3 regions of the Halomonas sp. WWR20 genome follow, and region 3 is predicted to be linked to each of the others. Evidence: predicted binding sites of a transcription regulator. Region 3 holds the regulator's gene; each other region holds the start of a gene.
What was found. The regulator FNR, encoded in region 3, switches genes on or off when oxygen is low (the NO sensors DNR and NnrR bind a similar motif). The targets are predictions, from matches to a motif close to TTGATNTANATCAA.
Positions count from the first base shown of each region.

Region 1: a site for FNR is predicted at 2,002-2,015, ahead of ccoM (cytochrome c oxidase subunit CcoM). Genes of this name have one in related genera too.
Region 2: a site for FNR is predicted at 2,209-2,222, ahead of petA (ubiquinol-cytochrome c reductase iron-sulfur subunit). Genes of this name have one in related genera too.

Region 1 covers NZ_JBTRHR010000001.1:11,392-18,827, reverse strand. The annotation lists gene ACW4DH_RS00085 (AmpG family muropeptide MFS transporter) at 1-621, opposite strand, end outside; gene rfaH (transcription/translation regulatory transformer protein RfaH) at 845-1,390, shown strand; gene ACW4DH_RS00075 (FKBP-type peptidyl-prolyl cis-trans isomerase) at 1,417-1,926, shown strand; gene ccoM (cytochrome c oxidase subunit CcoM) at 2,074-2,190, shown strand; gene gbdR (choline metabolism transcriptional regulator GbdR) at 2,702-3,844, shown strand; gene ACW4DH_RS00060 (dipeptidase) at 4,079-5,056, shown strand; gene ACW4DH_RS00055 (DUF5943 domain-containing protein) at 5,102-5,635, shown strand; gene dgcA (dimethylglycine demethylation protein DgcA) at 5,647-7,436, shown strand, end outside.
Region 2 covers NZ_JBTRHR010000001.1:391,196-398,631, reverse strand. The annotation lists gene zapE (cell division protein ZapE) at 1-1,116, shown strand, start outside; gene rplM (50S ribosomal protein L13) at 1,303-1,731, shown strand; gene rpsI (30S ribosomal protein S9) at 1,746-2,135, shown strand; gene petA (ubiquinol-cytochrome c reductase iron-sulfur subunit) at 2,364-2,960, shown strand; gene ACW4DH_RS01830 (cytochrome b) at 2,960-4,219, shown strand; gene ACW4DH_RS01825 (cytochrome c1) at 4,219-4,989, shown strand; gene sspA (stringent starvation protein SspA) at 5,165-5,791, shown strand; gene ACW4DH_RS01815 (ClpXP protease specificity-enhancing factor) at 5,842-6,336, shown strand; gene ACW4DH_RS01810 (BON domain-containing protein) at 6,337-6,894, opposite strand; gene ACW4DH_RS01805 (phosphoheptose isomerase) at 6,900-7,436, opposite strand, start outside.
Region 3 covers NZ_JBTRHR010000005.1:289,744-297,179, forward strand. The annotation lists gene ACW4DH_RS11790 (NnrS family protein) at 1-1,023, shown strand, start outside; gene budC (meso-2,3-butanediol dehydrogenase) at 1,093-1,869, shown strand; gene ttcA (tRNA 2-thiocytidine(32) synthetase TtcA) at 1,997-2,848, shown strand; gene ACW4DH_RS11805 (LysR family transcriptional regulator) at 2,957-3,907, shown strand; gene ACW4DH_RS11810 (hypothetical protein) at 4,025-4,318, opposite strand; gene fnr (fumarate/nitrate reduction transcriptional regulator Fnr) at 4,574-5,317, opposite strand; gene hemN (oxygen-independent coproporphyrinogen III oxidase) at 5,439-6,824, opposite strand; gene ACW4DH_RS11825 (sulfite exporter TauE/SafE family protein) at 6,895-7,436, opposite strand, start outside.

The DNA of each region.
Region 1 (7,436 bases), on a different contig from region 3:
TGGCTCCGGGCGCAGCAACACGGTCAGCATGCCCACGCCCAGCAGGGCGGCCATGGACAGGTAGGCAGCATGCCACGACGCCAAATCGGCGATATACAGGGCGCCGGCACCGGCGGCCAGCAATCCGCCACGGTAGCCGATGATATAGGTCGAGGCCATGGCCGCCTGAACCTCCTCGACCGCGGATTCGATGCGGTAGGCATCGATGACGATGTCCTGGGTGGCCGAGCCGAAGGCGACCAGCAGCGCAAAGCCGGCGACCCAGCCGAGATGGCCCTGAGGCGTCAGACCGGAGAGGCCGATCAGCCCGACGGCAATGATGCCCTGAGCGAGCAGCATCCAGCCGCGGCGTTGTCCCAACCCGCGCGTCAACCCCGGTAGCGGTAGGCGATCGACGACCGGTGCCCAGAAAAACTTGATGGAATATAGAATGCCGATCCACGAAAAGAAGCCGATTGCCGCGACTTCGACACCTACATCGCGCAGCCAGGCCGTCAAGGTGGAAAACACCAGCAAAAACGGCAGCCCGGCGGAAAAGCCGAGAAACAGCATGGTCAGTACGGGAGCTTGGGTATAGATGCCCAGTGCCGTTCGCCATGAAGTTGTGGCGGTCTCACGCATTCCGGCCTCGCACGGCGCTAACCCGGCGGAGCGCTCCCTGGAAGGGCCAGACACGTAGGGTGGACGAATGATAGTATCGGTACAGTAACAATTGGATCACTCTGTTCAATGCTATGCCCTGTATCGGTAGACAATGCCTACGGCCGTGAAGGATATCGCCCCGCTACGCGGGACGTTTCTGGTTGCGTACCGTGGCATACCCTGAAGACGAAGGCTAGATACCATGATGGATCATTGCGACCCTGCGGCTTCGCCCGATGAGAACGGCTGTCCACGCTGGTACGTGGTGCAGTGCAAGGGCGGCGAGTCCTTTCGTGCCAGCGAGCACCTGAGTAATCAAGGCTACCGGGTTTTCCATCCGGTACTTGAAGTCCAAAAGAAGCGCCGCGGCAAACTCTGCTGGGCGGCAGAGCCGCTGTTTCCTTACTATCTGTTTCTCCACCTGGACCGCCTGTCCAGCAACTGGCGCCCGATCCGTTCGACGCGCGGTGTACTCCGCCTGGTCAGTTTCGGCAGCGAGCCGCTGGCGGTACCCGATGCATTGATCGAAACGCTGCAGAAGTGCGCACAGCGCAGCCCCGAGGCGCAGGAAGCCAATGTCTACTTCCGTCCCGGCGAGATGGTGGAAATCGCCGAAGGTCCCTTCAGCGAGCTGCAGGCGGTCTTCGAAAGCCAGAAAGGTGACGAGCGTGCGGTCGTATTGATCAATATGCTGCACAAACAGCAGCGCCTCGAACTGCCGATTGGCCAGTTACGTCGCAGCTCGTAAACGCATCCATCCTTCTGGAGACAAGCATGCCGATAGCACCCCAGCAGGTCGTCACCCTGCATTACACGCTGCAGAACGCGAGCGGGACGTTACTCGATGACTCTCGCCAGCGCGACAAGCCCCTGGAATATTTGCACGGTCACGACAATATTGTGGCGGGTCTCGAGCAGGCACTACAAGATCACGACGTAGGCGATACGCTGCGCGTCACCCTGGCGCCCGAGCAGGCCTATGGACGGCGCGATGAAGCATTGATTCAGCAAATTGCGCGCTCGGCCTTTCCGGGGGGCGATGATGTGTTGCCGGGGAGGCGTTTTCAGGCCCAGGGGCCGGACGGTCCACGCGTCGTCACGGTACTCGAGGTGAGTACGCAGCATGTCGTGGTGGATGCCAACCATCCCCTGGCCGGTGAAACGTTAAGCTATGAACTGGAAGTCCTTGCGCTGCGTAAGGCGACGCGCGCTGAGCTGGCCAAAGGGCATCCGCTGGCCGAAGAGATTCGCCACACGCAGCTCGAAGATCGCAAAATGCCGTAAGGGTCCCCTCTACTCTGGGCAGTTCCTGACCTGGATCAAGCCAGCGCCGGCGTGCTCCGGCGGCGATGGCCAAACTTGATCTACATCAGTCCTGGGCCCGCCATTCCCCACTAAGGTGACAGCATCACACCGCGATGGAGAGTGATCATGTACTGGGACGATGCCGTGATTTTCGGTCTGGGGGCCGTGGGATTATTGATCGCCTTCATGGGCGGGCTGGGTTGGCTGGTGATCCGCGATAGCAAGCGTAACGGTAAAAAGTAACGTTACGCTACAGAGAGTAATTGTCGTCAGGGGAAGGGGGCTTAAGCCCTCCACTCGCCGGTCCTTTCAGGGCCGGCTTTTTTATGTACGTGGTTGTTGCCGGTTCGATATCGTTCCCATCATGTGAGCCGTCCCGGTAAGTGCTACTCCTGTTCCCCCATGGTTGGCGGGCGGCGCCAGGCGTGCATGATCCGTTCGGGACATTCGGTCGTCCCTGAAACCGCTGTTTTCTGATAGCTATATTTACTATCCATCACAATCTCATCTGTTTTTGACGCAAAGAGTAAAAAACCCCAATCCTGACGACGCTCAGTGTTCTATTTGCGACATTTGAGACCATGTGGGAGGAATAGTCTCGTCAATACTCCCTGTATTCGTGCCAATATGCGACATAGGGGTAGGGCCTACCTAGGCATTTGCGGCCCGATATGAAAACAACAACAACGGCGCAAGAGGCGCAAGCGACGCCTGTCTAAACGACAAGAGTAATAAGATGATGGAGATAACGAAGATGGCATCGAATCAGGCAACAGGCACGACTGCGCCGGCCGGTCGTTCCGGCGCTCCTCAGACCCTGGGATTCCTCCTGCTGGATAATTTCACCCTGATCTCTCTCGCCTCGGCGATAGAGCCGTTGCGAATGGCCAATCAGTTGGCAGGGCGTGAGTTGTATCGCTGGTATACGCTGACGCAGGATGGCTCGCCGGTACGTGCCAGCGATGGGCTTCAGGTAACCCCCGACGCATCCACCACCATTCCGCTGTCACTCGACTGGGTCGTCGTATGTGGCGGGGTCGGCCCGCAGCATAGCGTCACTCGTGAGCATATCCACTGGCTCCAGTCTCAGTCGCGTCAGTTGCGCCGGCTGGGTGCAGTGTGCACGGGAAGCTGGGCCCTGGCCAAGGCGGGGCTCCTTGATCATTACGAGACCAGCACCCATTGGGAGTGCCTGGCATCCATGCAAGAGGCTTACCCCAAGGTCGTCTTGACCACGCGACTGTTCTCCATCGATCGCGACCGATTCACGGCGTCCGGCGGAACGGCACCGCTGGACATGATGCTGAATCTGATCGAGCGCGACCACGGCCGTGAGCTCGCGGCGGGTATCTCCGAAATGTTCATCTATGAGCGTGTACGCAACGAGCAGGATCATCAGCGTATTCCACTCAAGCATGTATTGGGCACGACCCAGCCCAAGCTGCTGGAAATCGTCGCATTGATGGAATCCAACCTCGAAGAGCCGATCGAGCTCGATGAATTGGCCAGTTACGTCAGTGTCTCTCGGCGCCAGCTCGAGAGGCTTTTTCAGAAGTACCTGCATTGCTCCCCCTCGCGCTATTACCTCAAGTTGCGCCTGGTGCGGGCACGTCAGTTGCTGAAACAGACCTCGCTATCGATCATCGAGGTCGCCTCGGTATGTGGCTTCGTCTCGACGCCTCATTTCTCGAAGTGTTATCGCGAGTATTTCGGCGTACCGCCGCGAGATGAGCGCTCTGGTGTCCGAAGCCGACAGGGACGCGATGGAGGTTGCCCGTACGCGACCAAGTCATGGGCGACCGAGCCTCTCGCCAATGAACCTGTCTCCAGTGCCTTGCTGGCGCTTTCCCATGCGCAAGGCGAGCCTACCTTTGCCAGCGTCCCGCTATTGAATTGATGACCTGGTCCAAGCCTGTATCCCTGCAATCATGCGTGCTGCCCGAACCTGAGGGCAGCATCGCCTGCTCGGTCAGCCTCTGTCTGACATCACGCAATTCTTTCCCGTGTCGTAGTCGGCTGTCGTGTTTACGCAACAATGACGCTTTTGAGATTTTTACCGTCGCTTCCAAGCGCCGAACGATAGCGAGGCAGGGCTATGCTCCCCGCATAAGTCACCGCTTGGAGCGTAGCCATGACCCCTGCCGAACTGCACGACGATGCCATCGTCATCGATGGCCTGATCATCGCCAAATGGAACCGCGAACTGCTCGAGGATATGCGCCGGGGCGGGCTGACCGCGGCCAACTGCACCGTATCGGTGTGGGAAGGGTTCCAGGCCACGGTCGATAACATCGTGGCTTCCAACAAGTTGATGGCCGAGTGCAGCGATCTGGTACGTCCGGTGCGCACCACGGCGGACATCACCCGGGCCAAGGAAGAGGGCAAGACCGGCATCATCTACGGCTTCCAGAATGCCCATGCCTTCGAGGACCAGCTCGGTTACGTCGAGGTCTTCAAGCAGCTCGGCGTGGGTATCGTGCAGATGTGCTACAACACCCAGAATCTGGTCGGCACCGGTTGCTACGAGCGCGACGGCGGACTGTCCGGCTTCGGTCGCGAGATCGTCGCCGAAATGAATCGCGTGGGCATCATGTGCGACCTGTCGCATGTCGGTGCCAAGACCTCCGAGGAAGTCATTCTCGAATCACAAAAGCCGGTCTGCTACTCGCACTGCCTGCCCTCCGGCCTCAAGGAACACCCGCGTAACAAGTCCGACGAGGAACTCAGGTTCATTGCCGAGCATGGCGGTTTCGTCGGCGTGACCATGTTCGCGCCATTTCTCAAGAAAGGCATCGATTCGACCATCGACGACTACTGCGAAGCCATTGAGTACGTGATGAACATCGTCGGTGAGGATGCCATCGGTATCGGCACCGACTTCACCCAAGGCCATGGCCAGGACTTCTTCGAGTGGCTGACCCACGACAAGGGCTACGCCCGCCGCCTCACCAACTTCGGCAAGATCGTCAACCCGCTGGGCATTCGCACCATTGGTGAGTTCCCCAATCTGACCGAAGCGCTGCTCAAGCGCGGCCTTTCCGACACCCAGGTACGCAAGATCATGGGCGAGAACTGGGTACGCATTTTAAAAGAGGTATGGGGCGCCTGAGCCGAATCGCTTTTACAAGAACAACCGTTTCAGAGGTAAAACACCGTGACCAAGATGGCCCCTGAATTGCCTATTGAAGTGGACTCGGACACCGGCGTGTGGACCACCGATGCCCTGCCGATGCTCTACGTGCCGCGCCACTTCTTCATCAACAATCACGTCGCCGTGGAAGAGGCGCTGGGTGCCGACAAGTACGCCGAGATTCTCTATGACGCCGGTTACAAGAGTGCCTGGCACTGGTGCGAGAAGGAAGCCGAACTGCACGGCCTGAGCGGCGTGGCGGTGTTCGAGCACTACATGACGCGCCTGTCGCAGCGTGGCTGGGGGAGGTTCATCACCGAACAGATCGACCTGGAAGCGGGGACGGCACGGGTGCGCCTGGAGCATAGTGCCTTCGTCTACCAGCTTGGCAAGGTCGATAGAAAGGTCGAATACATGTTCACCGGCTGGTTCGCGGGCGCCATGGACCAGATCCTCAGCGCCTGGGGAAGCAACTTGCGCACCGTCGCCGAGCAGGTTCAGAGCGCCGCCGAAGAAGGCCACGATCATGGCCTGTTTGTTGTCACGCCTGCGAACTGAGGACTGTCGAGATGGCTTTCGAGGCATTGTTTCAGCCGATTAAGATCGGCAACCAGACCATCCGCAACCGCGTGGTCAGCACTGCACACGCCGAGGTCTATGCCACCGATGGCGGCATGACCACCGAGCGCTACGTCAAATATTACGAGGAGAAGGCCAAGGGCGGCTGCGGTCTGTGCATCTGCGGCGGCTCGTCGATCGTATCCATCGACAGTCCGCAAGCCTGGTGGAGTTCGGTCAACCTGTCGACCGATCGCATCATTCCGCATTTCCAGAATCTTGCCGATGCGGTACACAAGCACGGCGGCAAGATCATGATTCAGATTACCCATATGGGTCGCCGTTCACGCTGGGATGGCTTCAACTGGTCGACCCTGGTGTCGCCGTCGGGCATCCGCGAGCCGGTGCACCGCTCGACCTGCAAGACCATCGAGGAAGAGGACATCTGGCGCATCGTCGGCGACTTCGCCCAGGCAGCAAGGCGCGCCAAGGAAGGTGGACTGGATGGCGTCGAACTGTCCGCCGTGCACCAACACCTGATCGACCAGTTCTGGAGCCCGCGCGTCAACAAGCGTACCGACGAATGGGGCGGTAGCTTCGAGAACCGCATGCGTTTCGGCATGGAAGTGCTCAAGGCGGTACGTGCCGAGGTCGGCGACAATTTCGTGGTCGGCATGCGCATCACCGGCGATGAATTCCACCCGGACGGCCTGACCCATGACGACATGAAGCAGATTGCCGCCTATTACGATGCGACCGGAATGGTCGATTTCTTCGGCGTGGTCGGCTCGGGCTGCGATACGCACAATACGCTGGCCAACGTGATTCCCAACATGGCCTATCCGCCGGAGCCCTTCCTGCACCTGGCGGCGGGAATCAAGGAAGTGGTCAGCGTACCGGTGATCCATGCCCAGAACATCAAGGATCCCAACCAGGCGCAACGCATTCTCGAGGGTGGCTACGTCGACTTGGTGGGCATGACCCGCGCGCATATCGCCGATCCGCACTTCATCGCCAAGATCAAGATGGACCAGGTCGACCAGATCAAGCAGTGCGTGGGGGCCAACTACTGCATCGACCGCCAGTATCAGGGGCTCGACGTGCTGTGCATCCAGAACGCCGCGACCTCGCGCGAATACATGGGCGTGCCGCACATCGTCGAGAAGAGCGAGGGACCCAAGCGCAAGGTGGTCGTGGTCGGCGGTGGCCCCGGCGGCATGGAGGCGGCGCGCGTCAGCGCCGAACGCGGCCACGACGTCACCCTGTTCGAAGCGGCCGAGCAACTCGGTGGGCAGATCACCCTGGCCTCGAAGGCACCGCAGCGTGACCAGATCGCCGGCATCACCCGCTGGTATCAGTTGGAGCTGGCGCGTCTTGGCGTCGATCAGCGCCTGGGCACCCGTGCCGACGATGCGACGATCGCCGACCTGCGCCCGGATATCGTGATACTGGCGACCGGCGGGCAGCCGTTCCTGTCGCAGGTGCCCGAGTGGGGATATGCCGAGTTGCGCGAAGAGAGCCTGGTGGTCAGCACCTGGGACATCCTCAGCGGCGCCGTGGAGCCGGGCAAGAACGTGCTGATCTACGACACCATCTGCGAGTTCGCTGGCGTGTCGGCGGCCGACTACCTGGCCGACAAAGGCGCCAAGGTCGAAATCGTCACCGACGATATCAAGCCCGGTGCAGCGGTGGGTGGCACCACGTTCCCGACCTATTACCGCAGCCTCTACGAGAAGGAGGTGATCATGACCTCCGACTTGGCGCTGCATAAGGTGTATCGCGAGGGCGACTCGCTGGTGGC
Region 2 (7,436 bases), on a different contig from region 3:
CGGCAGGATCTGCAGCGGGACGATTTCCAGTATGACGCCGCGCAGGAGAACGCCGTCAAGCATCTGCAGCGGCTGTATGAGGCGCTGCTGCGCACTCCGAAGCCGACGCCGAGTGGCACTTCAAGCAATGGCCTCAAGTCGAAGGTGGCGGGGCTGTTCGGCAAGAAGAAGGGGCCGGAGCCGTTCGACGCGCCGCCGGCCGTCATGGGGCTGTATTTCTGGGGCGGCGTGGGACGGGGCAAGACGTACTTGGTCGACACGTTTTATGAGTCGCTGCCATTTCCCGACAAGATGCGTACGCATTTTCACCGCTTCATGCAGCGGGTACACAACGAGCTGACGCATTACAAGGGAGAAAAGAATCCACTGACACTGATCGCTGCCAAGTTTGCGGCGGAAGCGCGGGTGATCTGCTTCGACGAGTTCTTCGTCAAGGACATTACCGATGCGATGATTCTCGCCAACCTGCTCGAGGCGCTGTTCGCCCAGGGCGTCGTACTGGTGGCGACATCCAATATCGTGCCGGATGAACTGTACAAGGACGGCCTGCAGCGGGCGCGTTTCTTGCCGGCGATCGACCTGCTCAAGCGTCACTGCGAAGTGGTCAATGTCGATTCGGGCATCGACTACCGATTGCGAGCCCTCGAGCACGCTCAGATATTTCACTATCCCCTCGACGCCACGGCCGAAGCGGAACTGAAACAGAGCTTTTGTGCCATTGCCGGCAATTGGGGCGAAGGAGATGCCGAGATTCCCATCAATCATCGGGTGCTGCGGGCGCGGCGGCTGTATGAAGACGTGGTGTGGTTCGAATTTCGCGAACTGTGCGATGGGCCGCGTAGCCAGAACGACTATATCGAGCTGGCCCGGGAATTTCACACGGTATTGCTGTCGAATGTCCCGCAGATGGGCATACAAAAGGAAGATCAGGCTCGGCGCTTTCTCAATCTCGTCGATGAGTTCTACGATCGCGGTGTCAAGTTGCTGATGTCGGCCGAGGTGCCTGCCGAGTCGCTGTACACTCAGGGCAATCTGACGTTCGAGTTCAAGCGAACCCTGTCGCGTCTGCAGGAGATGCAGTCCAAGGAGTACTTGGCATTGCCGCATAAACCTTGAGCGGCGTCGCCTGACGGTAGGCGTGCCAGAGTGAATTACCCCTTAACGTTATTGGGATGGGCATGTATAATGCGCCCTCGCTCGACCGTTGCCTGGCCTACAGGCCAAGGCAACCAAGAAAAATAGGGACTGGTCCGACGCCGCAAGGTGTACGACCCAATCGATTTTTTATTTGGTGATTAACTCATGAAGACGTTCAGTGCTAAGCCGCAGTCCGTCCAGCGCGACTGGTATGTCGTCGACGCGACTGACAAGACGCTCGGTCGTCTGGCTACCGAGATTGCTCGCCGTCTGCGCGGCAAGCATAAGCCGGAATACACTCCGCATGTCGATACCGGCGATTACATCGTGGTCGTCAATGCGGAAAAAGTGCATGTGACCGGCAATAAGGCGCAGGCCAAGAATTACTATCGTCACACCGGCTACCCGGGTGGGTTGCGCACCATGTCCTTCGAAAAGATGATCGATCATGCGCCGCAGCGCGTTATCGAGTCTGCCGTGAAGGGTATGCTGCCGAAGGGACCGCTGGGTCGTGCCATGTATTCCAAGCTCAAGGTTTACGCCGGCACCGAACATCCGCACGCCGCGCAACAGCCGCAAGAATTGAACATCTGAGGGGTTTCTCCACCATGGCACAACAGTATTACGGTACCGGACGCCGCAAGACGTCTACCGCCCGTGTGTTCCTGAAGCCGGGCACCGGCAAGATTTCCATTAACAGCCGCGAGCTGGGCGAGTATTTCGGTCGCGTCACTGCGCAGATGGTTGTTCGTCAGCCACTGGAGTTGACGGAAACTACCGGTCAGTTTGATGTTTACATTACTGTCAAGGGTGGCGGCGGCTCTGCTCAAGCCGGTGCGATTCGTCACGGCATCACCCGGGCGTTGATGGATTACAACGAAGAGTTGCGTAAGCCTTTACGTGCCGCCGGTTATGTCACGCGTGACGCTCGTGAAGTTGAGCGTAAGAAAGTGGGTCTTCGCAAAGCTCGTCGGCGTCCGCAGTTCTCCAAGCGTTAAGACAGCCGCTTCAAGCATGCGACAGCGCGCCCAGACTCGACAGAGTCTGGGCGCTTTTTTTTATGAGCGTTCAATGACTTGTGTCAAGCTTGCCGCTGCAGGAACGGCGGCTTCGTCTTGTTTTGATAGGCGCGTTTTCTTACCATAATTTCCTTACCATGAGCAGCATTTTGTATCCGGGCGTGCGTCGGCTTGCGCATCCGGTAAGTTGACTGGAGAAACCAAAGAATGACAAACAACGGCGTAAACAAAGGGCGACGCCGTTTCCTCGTTGGTGCCACTACCGTAGTCGGTGCGGTGGGCGCTGTCGGGGCGGCGGTCCCCTTTGTGGCTTCCTGGCAGCCAAGTGCCAGGGCATTGGCCGCTGGCGCTCCGGTAAGGGCGGATATTTCCAAGCTGGACGATGGGCAGCAGGTGACCGTCGAATGGCGTGGACGTCCAATCTGGGTGCTCAAGCGCAGCCCGGAAATGATTGAGCAGACTCAGAGTATCGACCCCGACCAGCTACGTGATCCTGACTCCGAGGCCGCGCAACAACCGGCCTATGCCGGCGGGCCGCTACGCTCGATCAAGCCCGAAGTCGGGGTGTTTATCGGTATCTGCACCCACCTTGGCTGCGTACCGACGTACCGCCCCGAACCGGGAGCTGCCGATCTCGGCGGCGACTGGCCGGGCGGCTATTTCTGCCCCTGCCATGGCTCGCGCTACGATCTGGCTGGGCGCGTATTCACCGGCGTACCTGCTCCGCTGAATCTGGAAGTTCCGCCACACAGATACGATAGCGACAACATCATTGTTGTCGGTGAAGACGAGGAGGCGGCCTGATGGGTAATCCGAATCGCGCTAAGGCGGAAAAAGGCTTCATGCGCTGGGTCGATGATCGCTTCCCCGCCACCCAGATGTGGAAGGAACACCTGGCCGAATACTACGCCCCGAAGAATTTCAATGTCTGGTACTTCTTCGGCTCGTTGGCCATGCTGGTGCTGGTCAATCAGTTATTGACCGGGGTATGGCTCACCATGAGCTTCAATCCCAGCGCCGAAGGGGCCTTTGCCTCCGTCGAATACATCATGCGTGATGTGGAGTACGGCTGGCTGATCCGTTACATGCATTCCACCGGAGCATCGGCCTTCTTCGTGGTGGTCTATCTGCACATGTTCCGGGCCATGCTCTACGGTTCCTACAAGGCGCCGCGCGAGCTGGTGTGGATCTTCGGCATGTGTATCTATCTGGCGCTGATGGCCGAAGCCTTCATGGGCTACCTGTTGCCCTGGGGGCAGATGTCCTACTGGGGCGCGCAGGTCATCATCTCGCTGTTTTCCGCGATTCCCGTCATCGGAGACGACCTCTCCCAATGGGTGCGTGGCGACTTCCTGATTTCCGGAATTACCCTGAACCGCTTCTTCGCGCTGCATGTCGTGGCATTGCCTATCGTGATTCTCGGCCTGGTGGTGCTTCACTTGATTGCGCTGCACGAGGTGGGGTCCAACAACCCCGACGGTATCGACATCAAGGCCATGAAGGATGAAGCCGGCAAGCCGCTTGATGGCATTCCGTTCCATCCTTACTACACCGTCAAGGATATCGTCGGGGTCGCCGTCTTCCTGTTCGTCTTCTGCGTAGTGATTTTCTACTTCCCCGAGGGGGGCGGTTACTTTATCGAGCAGCCCAACTTCGAGCCGTCCAATCCGCTGAAGACGCCTGAACATATCGCACCGGTATGGTACTTCACGCCCTTCTACGCCATGTTGCGTGCGGTGACCTTCGACTTCCTCGGCCTCGATTCCAAGTTCTGGGGCGTGGTGGTGATGGGGGCCGCTATTGCGATCCTGTTCGTGCTGCCGTGGCTGGATCGTTCTCCGGTCAACTCCATGCGCTACAAGGGCTGGATTTCAAAGCTGATGCTGCTGCTGTTCGCAGTCAGTTTCGTGGTGCTGGGAGTATTAGGCACGTTGCCGGCGACCGGAACCCGGACGCTGATTGCCCAGATCGCCACACTGGTGTATTTCGCCTTTTTCGTATTGATGCCGTTCTACACCAGGTTCGAGAAGACCAAAATCGTTCCGAAAAGGGTGACTGGCTAATGAAAAAGCGACTATTTGCACTGTTGTTCGCACTGGTGCCCTTTTCTGCGCTGGCCGCGGAAGGTGGTCATGCCCATCTGGAAAGCATGACCCCCGATCTGCATGATCAGGCCTCTCTGCAGCGTGGGATGAAGATGTTCGTCAATTACTGCATGGGATGCCACTCCCTGCAGTATCAGCGTTTCGCGCGTGCTGCGGAGGATCTGGATATCCCTCAGGAATTGGTGACGGAAAACCTGATTTTCTCCGAGGATCTGGCCTTTAACGACCAGATGCGCAACGCCATGCATGCCGAAGACGCCGCCAACTGGTTCGGTGCGCCGCCGCCGGACCTGACTCTGGAGGCGCGTCTGCGCGGCACGGACTGGATTTATACTTATCTACAGAGCTTCTATCGCGATCCCGACCGTCCATGGGGCGTCAATAACGCCGTATTCCCCGATGTCGGAATGCCCAACGTGCTGGAACCGTTGCAGGGGGTCCAGGAGATCGTCTGTGCCAGCACCACAAAGGCGATGCCTGAGGCAGAGCTGGACCCGCTATCGGGGCTTTACAAGTCGTGTAACGTCTTGCAGGTGACCGAGCCGGGGCAGATGGAGCCGGAAGAGTTTGAGCGGACGGCATATGATCTGACCAATTTCTTGGCGTATGTTGGCGAGCCCTCTAGATTGAAAGCAGAGTCTTTAGGGCCTAAAGTGCTGATTTTTTTGGTCATCTTTGGTGTAATCGCCTATCTGCTCAAGCGTGAGTACTGGCGCGACGTTCACTGACGGCGTAGTCGGAAGGTAAAAGGCGTACGGCTGTTCGGGCCGTACGCCTTTGTGTGTTTACTGTGTGGCGCTTTGGGGGCAGCGTTTGTGTATCGCTCACTCAGACGACAAGAGCGCAATGCGCCAAGTGTGTCGTGTTATCATCATGGCTTGAACCAATGCGAGGAAAGATTTCATGGGTGTAGTGGCCAAGCGGTCGTCGATGACCTTCTATTCCGGCAGCGATGATCATTACAGCCATCGCGTGCGTATCGTGCTGGCGGAAAAGGGGGTAGCCGTTGATATCATCGAGATATCCGAGTCGAACCGCCCTGAAGAGCTTGCGGACCTCAATCCGTATAACAGCGTGCCGACGCTGCTGGATCGTGAGCTAGTGCTCTATGAGTCCAAGGTGATGATGGAGTATCTCGATGAGCGATTCCCGCATCCGCCGCTGTTGCCGGTCTATCCGGTGGCTCGTGCGCAGAGCCGCCTCTGGATGCACCGCATCGAGCGCGAATGGTCGCCGATGATCGAGGTCATCCAGCAGGGGGCCAAGAAGGACGCCGAAAAGGCACGCAAGGAGCTGCGCGAAAGCCTGGCGGGTATCTCGCCTATCTTCGAGGATATGCCTTACTTCATGAGCGAGGAGTTCTCTCTGGTCGATTGCTGTCTCGCGCCAATCTTGTGGCGTCTACCCGCGCTGGGCATCGAGCTGCCCGAGAAACAGATCAAGCCGCTGATGAGTTACATGGAGCGCCTCTTCAGTCGCGAGTCTTTCAAGGCCTCGCTCTTGGAAGCTGAGCGGGAAATGCGTTCCTGAGCCAGGCATGACGCCTATACTGTCATGCTGGTGGACAAGGAGGATACGATATGCTTTCCAGTCGTCCCTATCTGGCAAGGGCCCTGTATGAATGGCTGCTGGATAACGACCACACCCCGTACATCGTGGTGGATGCGGAACGTGAAGGAGTTCAGGTGCCTCGACGTTTTGTACAGAATGGTCAGATAGTACTCAACGTGGCGCCCAGTGCGGTGCGTGATTTTGCCATCGAGAACAGCGCGGTGATGTTTGGCGCACGTTTCGGTGGTCAGCCCATGCAGGTGGTAGTGCCCATGGAAGCATTGATCGCGCTGTATGCGCGTGAGAACGGGGTGGGTATGGTGTTCGGTCACGAACCGGTCATGCCGGGCCATGATGCGTCCTCTGAGCACGATAACGAGCGGCCCAACCTCGAGGGTGTCGAGACTCAAGAGCGTAACGGGAGTGGCGAGAGTGCCGACGATACATCGCCGGATAACGTGGAAGAGGATGGCGAGAGCGCCCCGGAGAAGAAGGGGCGCCCGTCGCTGCGGGTCGTAAAATAGTCAGTCGAGATATTCGAAGACCTTGACGATACGTTGAATGCCGCCCACCTGGGAGGCGGCATTCACGACCCGCTCAGCTTCCTGGTGGTTGACCAGCCCCATCAGATAAACGGTACTGTTTTCGGTTACCACCTTGATGCGTCCCGAATCGATACTTTCATCGCTGGCCAACTGGGTTTTTACCTTGGTGGTCAGCCAGGTGTCCGTCATGCGCTGGCCGACCGGTGCATTGGCGGCAACAGCCAGTTCGTTGTAGACCTGCCGCACCATGCGAACCTGTTCAGCGATCTGGCCCGCTTGTGTCTTCAATTCCTCACTGGCCACCTGTCCGGTCAGCAACACCCGTCCATTATAACTGTCGACGCTGATGCGCGCGTCGCGAAAGCGGGCGTCGGTCTGAATGAGGTTGTTGTACACCTTGCTTTCGATGCTTTCATCTTCGACCTGCATACCCAAGGTACGCGTACCATAGTCTTCGTGCGCCGATGGGGTGTTGGCGCAGCCACCCAGCACTAGCAACAGACTCAGGGTGGCGGAAACAGATAAGGCTTTTTTCATAATCATCACTCGATACTGCCGAAAAGCTGTTGATCGATCAGGTCGCACAGGCAGTGAATCACCAGCAAGTGAACTTCCTGGATGCGGGCCGTAGACGTGGCGGGAACGCGGATTTCGCAGTCCTCCTGGCCGAGCAGGGAGGCCATGTTGCCTCCATCCCTTCCCGTCAGGGCCACCACGCTCATGTCGCGATCATGGGCGGCCTGAATGGCTTGGATGACATTGGCGGAGTTTCCACTGGTGGAAATGGCCAGCAAAATGTCCCCCGGTTGGCCCAGCGCCCTGATCTGCTTGGAAAAAATCTCGTTGTAACTGTAATCGTTGGCGATGGAAGTCAGCGTCGAGGTGTCCGTGGTAAGCGCCATCGCCGGGAGGCTGGGGCGCTCACGTTCGAAGCGGTTGAGCAGCTCCGAGGAGAAATGCTGGCTGTCACCGGCACTGCCGCCGTTGCCGCAAGCGAGAATTTTGCCTTCACTGACCAAGCATTGAACCATCATCTGGCTGGCGACCTCAATGAAAGGTGGCAGCACTTCGCTGGCATA
Region 3 (7,436 bases):
CTGTTCGGACTGGTGCCGGCGGCCATTGCCGGCTTTCTGCTCACCGCCATGACCAACTGGACGGGAGCCGCACCCCTGAAGGGCGGCGGATTGGCGGCGCTGGTGCTGCTGTGGCTGGCGGGACGCGTAGCGATGTGGACGGCCGGCTGGTTGCCGATGTGGCTGGTGGCGCTGGTGGATGTGGCGTTCCTGCCGGTGCTGGCGGGCTACGTGGCGTACGTGCTGTTGCGATACCGCAACCGCCGCAACCTGATCCTGGTCGCGGTACTGGGCCTCCTGACACTGAGCAACGGCTTCATGCATCTGGGCATGGCGGGTCACGGCCTGGCCTGGCTGCGGCTGGGGGAAATGCTGGCGTTCGATCTGCTGACGGTAATGATCGTGGTGGTTGCCGGGCGCATCACGCCGGCCTTTACCGCCAACTGGTTGCGCATGCATGGTGGACGGCCGGAGGCGGTGCGGCGTTCCGAGCGCTTCGATCGCTACGTGCTGATCACGACGGCGTTGATGTTTCCTGCCGATCTGATAGCCGGCCTGCCGGTGCTCGGGGCGCTGGTGGCGCTGGCGGCGGCAGGTATCAACGCCGTGCGCCTGTGGCGCTGGGCCGGCTGGCAGGCCGCTTCCCAGCCGTTATTGTGGATTCTGCACCTGGCCTATGTGTGGATCGTGCTGGCACTGGGACTCAAGGCGCTGGCGCTGGCGCCTTTTGCCGCTTCCGTTCCGGCCGCTGCCTGGCAGCATGCGCTGGGTATCGGCGGGATCGCCACGCTGATCCTGGGGGTGATGACCCGGGTGGCGATGGGACATACCGGCCGGCCCATGAAGCTCCCACTCTTCGCCGTGATCATCTATCTGGCGATCCTGGCGGCGGCCGTCAGCCGGGTACTGATGGCGCTGCTGATCATCGACTATCGCACCGGGCTTATCCTCGCTGCGGTCGGTTGGGTCGCAGCCTTCGCGCTGTTCGTCGCCCTGTACTGGCCGGTGCTGAGTCGCCCCCGGGCAGACGGGCGGCCCGGTTGAGAACCGCTGCTTTCACCATGGTCTACATTGGGGAAGGCGACATACCCAACGACCATTGCGGAGTGACTCATGACGATGTCAGAGATGCAGCGTTTCACCGACAAGGTGGTCGTGGTTACCGGTTCCGGTTCGGGCATCGGTGCGGCCACGGCCAAGCGTTTCGACAGTGAAGGTGCACATGTCGTACTGGTGGGGCGCACCCGGGAGAAGCTCGACAAGATCGCCTCGCAACTCTCCGAGCGGACTTATGTGCACCCCACGGATATCTCCCGGCTCGAGGATGTGGAGGCGCTGTTCAAGGAGGTCATCGACAGATTCGGTCGCCTGGATGTGCTGGTCAACAATGCCGGGACCGTGGCGTCCGGCAAGATCACCGAAGCGAGTGTCGAGGATTGGAGAGAAGTCATGGCGACCGATCTCGACGGGGTCTTCTACTGCAGCCGTGCAGCCATGCCCGAATTGATCAGGCAGCGGGGCTGTATCGTCAATGTCTCGTCGGTCTCCGGCACGGGGGGTGACTGGGGCATGAGCTTCTACAATGCGGCCAAGGGCGCGGTGACCAACTTCACGCGGGCTCTGGCCATGGATCATGGCGCGGATGGCGTGCGCGTCAATGCCGTCTGCCCGAGCCTGACCTGGAGCGAGTTGACGAAGGACATGACGGATGACGAAACGCTGATGAACAAGTTTCAGGAGCGCAACCCCATGGGCCGCGGGGCCGAGCCCGAAGAGATCGGCGATGTGATCGCCTTCCTGGCCAGCCATGATGCGCGCTTCGTCAACGGTGTCAACCTGCCGGTTGACGGCGGGCTGTCGGCTTCCAATGGCCAACCCAAGCAGGCGTGATCGGCATGGAGTCTGGATGCGGCCGCGCTGGTCGCATTTGGAGGCGTACATCGCCTCTCAAGTACCCAGACTTCCATGTCGATGGTAGGATAGGCGCCTTTCCAGTCATCCCACCGTGTTGTATCCCATGCAAGCACTCTCCGGCAAAGACAAGCGCGAGTTCGACAAACTCCAGAAACGCCTGCGTCGTCAGGTCGGCAACGCGATCATCGACTACGGCATGATTCATGACGGCGACAAGGTCATGGTCTGCCTTTCGGGCGGCAAGGACTCCTATACCATGCTGGAGATCCTGATGAACCTGCGGCGTAACGCCCCGGTGCGTTTCGAGCTGGTGGCGGTCAATCTCGACCAGAAGCAGCCGGGGTTTCCCGAGCATGTGTTGCCCGAGTACCTCGAACGTTTGGACGTGCCCTACCATATCCTCGAGCGGGATACCTATTCGGTGGTCAAGGAGAAGACGCCCGAGGGCAAGACCACCTGCGCGTTGTGCTCAAGGTTGCGGCGCGGCTCGCTGTACGGTTTCGCCGAGGAGATCGGCGCCAACAAGGTGGCGCTTGGCCATCACCGCGAGGATATTCTCGAGACGCTGTTTCTCAACATGTTCTTCGGCGGCACTCTGAAAGCGATGCCGCCCAAGCTGCTCTCCGATGATGGCAAGAATATCGTCATCCGCCCGCTCGCCTACTGCCGCGAAGCCGATATCGCCGAGTTCGCCCGGCTCATGGAATTTCCCATCATTCCCTGCAACCTGTGCGGCTCGCAGCCCAACCTGCAGCGTCAGGTGGTCAAGGAGATGCTCGCCGACTGGGAGACAAAGCACCCCGGACGCCTGGAAACCATGTTCAAGGCGGTGACCAACGTGGCGCCATCGCAGCTTGCCGATCGTAACCTGTTCGACTTCGAGGGACTGGAGGCCAAGCAGGCGGCATTGCTGGACAGCCGCATCGAGGCATTCGACCTGCTACGTCAGGCCTAGCCAGCGTTGCAGGTCGCATAGTCAAGCCGTGTGTCGCATCGGCCGACGTCATGGTTCTGGCAGAAGGGCGCAGTAGGACGGGCAGCGGGCCGCAAGAGGATCGAAGCGATGGACAGGGCATCTCGCCTGCTGCTGTTACTCGACATCGTCGAAGCGGGCAGCTTTACCAAGGCGGCGGACCGGCGAAACGTCAATCGCTCTGTCATCTCCCGCCAGATTGGCCACCTCGAAGAGGACCTTCAGGTACGTCTGTTCAACCGTTCGACGCGTAGCCTGTCGCTGACCGATGTCGGTCGGGAAATCTACCAGCGCAGCCTGTTGCTGCGCGCGACGCTCGAGGAAACCGAAGAGGTCGCCAGTGCCTACCACGGAACTCCGAAAGGCACTCTCAAGGTGTCTTGCCCTACCCACTTCGGGCGCTTGTATGTGGACAAGGCGGTACGCATATTTCTCGAACGCTATCCCGAAACGCACGTTGAACTTCAACTTGAAGAGCGCACCGTGGATATCATCGGCGGCGGTTACGATCTTGCGATACGCTTGTTACCGCTTGAAGACTCCAACCTGATCGCACGTCCTCTCGCGCGCAATCGCCCTATCATGTGTGCCAGCCCGGCCTTTATCGAACGCTTTGGCATGCCGAAAACCATTGAGGAGTTGGCGCAACTGCCTGCGGCTATCTATTCGCGCGACGGGCTGGTGCTCGACAGCGTGCGCTATACCAATCCTCAAGGGGGCACGGAAAGGATACCGTTGTATACCCGGTTACGCTCCAATGATCCTCTGGCCGTTTACAGTACCATGCGCCACGGATTGTGTTTCGGCGTGCTGTCGAGCTTCGTATTCAATGAGGAAATCACCAAGGGGGATCTGTTGCCGTTGCTGCCTCAACTGCCCTTGATGGATTATCCCGACATCCATATCGTTTATCCCCATCGTGAATATTTGCCGCTGAAGACGGCACGCTTTGTGGACTGCCTAAAAGAAGTGGTAGGTGATCCTCCGGTCTGGGAGCGCAGCATTCCCGGCTTTGCAAGCATGTACGGGCATGGAGGCTAAGATTGCTTTGCGGGCCTGCTCGACACCCCAAAAAAACCCGCCTAAGCGGGTTTTTTACGATTATCGAGACTGCTGACGAGTAGTCCTCAATAATTCTCAAGGGCAGCCTGTTACGCCTTATTCGGCTGTCGGGCCGATATCCAGCAATGGCTCGTTGACGTCCTCGAAAGCTTGCGCAATAGCGTTACGTGGCTCCTGAGACGTCAGTGACGGCGCAAAAGTGTGCGCGGCACTGGTATGGGTGCTCATGGTACGGGCCAACGGGTTACCGACATCCGCGAACGCCAGCGCCATGGCGGCATGACGATCGTTTTCTACGAAAGTGCTTTGCGGTGCGACGGCTGCCATCGCGGTGCTGGTAGTGACGGCAAGCACCAGGGCGGAGAGCGCTGCAAATGATGTAGATCGCATGATTAGCTTCCTTAAACATGTGGATAGCCAGCAAGACGAGAAAGCTTTTGAAGCAGAACGTATTCGCGCCTTTCTGTATGAAGCTAATTATACGCTTTGAAATAATATGATAAACGCATGAAAGGGCATATCACTGTTGTCATGAATGCAACAATGTCTGGGAGGGCGGAGGGTGATGCCGTCGGCACCGAAAGAGGGGACGAAGATTGCATGCGTGACGCCGGCTAAAAAGCTGGCGCCATGGTCAAATCGTGTTTAGTGGCAACCTTCGCCTTCGGCGAGGGCGGACAGCGCATCGAGGTCCAGAACGTGGACCTCGCGGCCCTGAACGGAAACCAGGCCTTGTTGCTGAAAACGGCTCAGAATGCGACTGACGGTTTCTACCGCCAAGCCCAGATAGTTGCCGATATCGGCGCGTGACATCGACAGGCGAAAGCTGTAGGGGGAGTAGCCGCGCCGTCTGAACCGCATCGACAGGGTGGTAAAGAAGTTGGCCAGACGCTCGTCGGCGGTCTTGCGTGACAATAGGCGCATCATGCGTCGGTCATCGCGCATCTCCTTGCTCATGCTGCGGTACAGCTGATTGCGCAATTGAGGAAGCTTTTCGGAGAGCACATCCAGACGGTCGAAGGGAATCTCGCAGACCGTGGTGGTTTCAAGAGCGATGACGCTCCCTAGATACTTCTGTTCATCGATGCCATCGAGACCGACCAGCTCGCTGGGCAGGTAGAAGTTGGTCAGCTGTTCCTCACCGGTACTGTCGGTGGTGACCTGCTTGAGACTTCCGGAGCGTACGGCATATACGCTCATGAAGGGGGTCCCCTGGCGGAACAGAACTTCACCTTTCTTCAAAGGAGCGCGACGCTGAATGATGGCGTCGAACTGGCTCATGTCCTCGAGCGCCAGCGCCAACGGCAGGCATAACGAGCTCAGGCTGCACGTCTGGCAGCGTGTCTCATTCAAACGAGCGTGTCGTGATGTGGCGACCGGGCTTAGCATGATGTCCTCCAGAATTGGCGGCTAATGGACATTATGACGGAAGTCCGGAGTGGAAAAAAGCGCTGTATTCGCCGTGCAACTTTTTGTATTTTTATATTCTAAACATTAGGCGAGAATGACGTTACATATCAGGCGCTAACGGTTCAACGAAGGTTGATGCCAGATAACGTATGGCCAAGCGTCCCAGCGGCGTGACGCGCAGATGTGTGGCGTCGCGTTCGATCAAACCGTCGCGTTCGGCGTGGATCAGGCGAGACAGGATGTCTGCGAAGTACTCAGTGGCATCGACGCCGAACGTTTCACTCAGTTGGGTGAAATCCAAGGCCCCGTCACACACCAGCCGCTCGATGGCGTAGCGGCGGAGTTGTTGATCCAGACTCAGTTGCATTCCTCTGGCGACCGCCAGGTGAGAGGTATCGAGGTGGCGCTGCCACTCGTCGATAGAGGTTGCGTTCTGGGTACAGTAATTCCCGACTTGGCTGATGGCCGCGACCCCCAGCCCTATCAAGTCGCTCTCGGCCTGCGCGCTAAACCCCTGGAGGGTCCATTTGAGGCGAGCTCCTCGCTGGGCGATGGCCAAGGAGTCGTCGCGGCGGACAAAGTATCCCATACCGAGATGCTGGTAGTTCGCTGCGCCGAGCCTTTCGTGAGCGCCGCGTAGAATCGCCAGTTTTTCCTCCTCACCGGGCAAGTCGGCGCCATTGATGCGCCGTTGCAGGCGGACACGTTGCGGCTGATGGGCGTAATCATGCAGTGAAATTCGGGCTGGCATCAGCTCGATGACTTGTTCGAGTGTCGCCTGGAAGCTGCCTTGGGTCTGGTGAGGCAGACCGTGGGTCAGGTCGATATTCAGCGAGCGGAAGCCCAGACGCATGGCTTCGTCGATCAGGATCTCGACCAGTTGGCGTGGCTGGATACGGTTGATGGCGCGCTGTACCTGCGGGTTCAGATCCTGTACGCCGAGATTCAGGCGATTGAAGCCCAGCGCTTGCAGGTGGCGCAAGGTGAAGACATTGGTCTCGCGGGGATCGATATCGATGGCATAGTCGCGATCCGGCAGGCTGGAAAGCCCGAAGTGAAAGTCGAGCTGGTCGACCAGTGCGCTCATCTGATCCAGGGACAGCAACGTCGGCGTACCACCGCTCCAGTACAGTTGTGTGAGCGTGCGCGAAGGGCGCAAATGCTTGGCAAACAGCGCCATTTCCCGCTCAAGGCTCGCCAGGTAGGGGCCGGTCAGCCGTGCTGATCCGTCGAGGATGGGATAGCGGTCGCAATGGAAGCAGGCGCTGCGGCAAAACGGAACATGCACATACACGGACAGGCTGCGGCCGCTGGCGTGGCCCTGCGCAAGCGCCTCTTCCAGATCGTGCGCCGCGAAGCGGGTATCCATGAGCGCCAGCGGCGGATAAACCTCGTGGCGCGGGCCGTTAGTGAGATGGCGGTACGTCAGGACATCGCTCCAGACCGGGGCGACGAAAGTGGGACTTGGTGCTGCATCGGCGGACATGGCAGGGCATCTCGAGTAGCGCAATGCTTCTCATGCTATGCCACCGCCTGGCGCGAATGGCTGACCTGCATCAATGCATGGGTAAGTGCTGACTCTTGTGAAGCGTGCCAATAGCGGCGGCATCGTGCATGGCGGAGTTGGTCATGCTATGCGACATTCCGCCCGGCCAGAGATGCCAGAGCTGCCACATCGCGAACAGGATGATCACGCTCGCCGCCAGGGTACGAGTGGCGGGATGTCGGATCAGCGTGGCCATCTGACGTGCGGCGACACCGGTGGCGAGTAGCGCGGGCAGGGTCCCCAGGCCAAAGGCGCCCATCAGGGCCGCGGCGAGCAATGGGTCCGCTTCGGCCAAGCTCCAGGCGAGCATCGAATACACCAGCCCGCAGGGTAGCCAGCCCCAGATAGCGCCCAGCGCCATGGCCTGGGGGACTTTCACGACCGGCATCAGCCGGCGTCCGGCCGGTTCGATACGTCGCCACAAGTGCCGCCCCAGAGCCTCGATACGCGTCAGCCCTTTCCACCAATTGGCGATGTAGAGTGCCATCAGAATCAGCATGACGGCCGCCAGCACGCGTAGCGCCAGCGCGAGGGTATCCATGGCATGGCCGA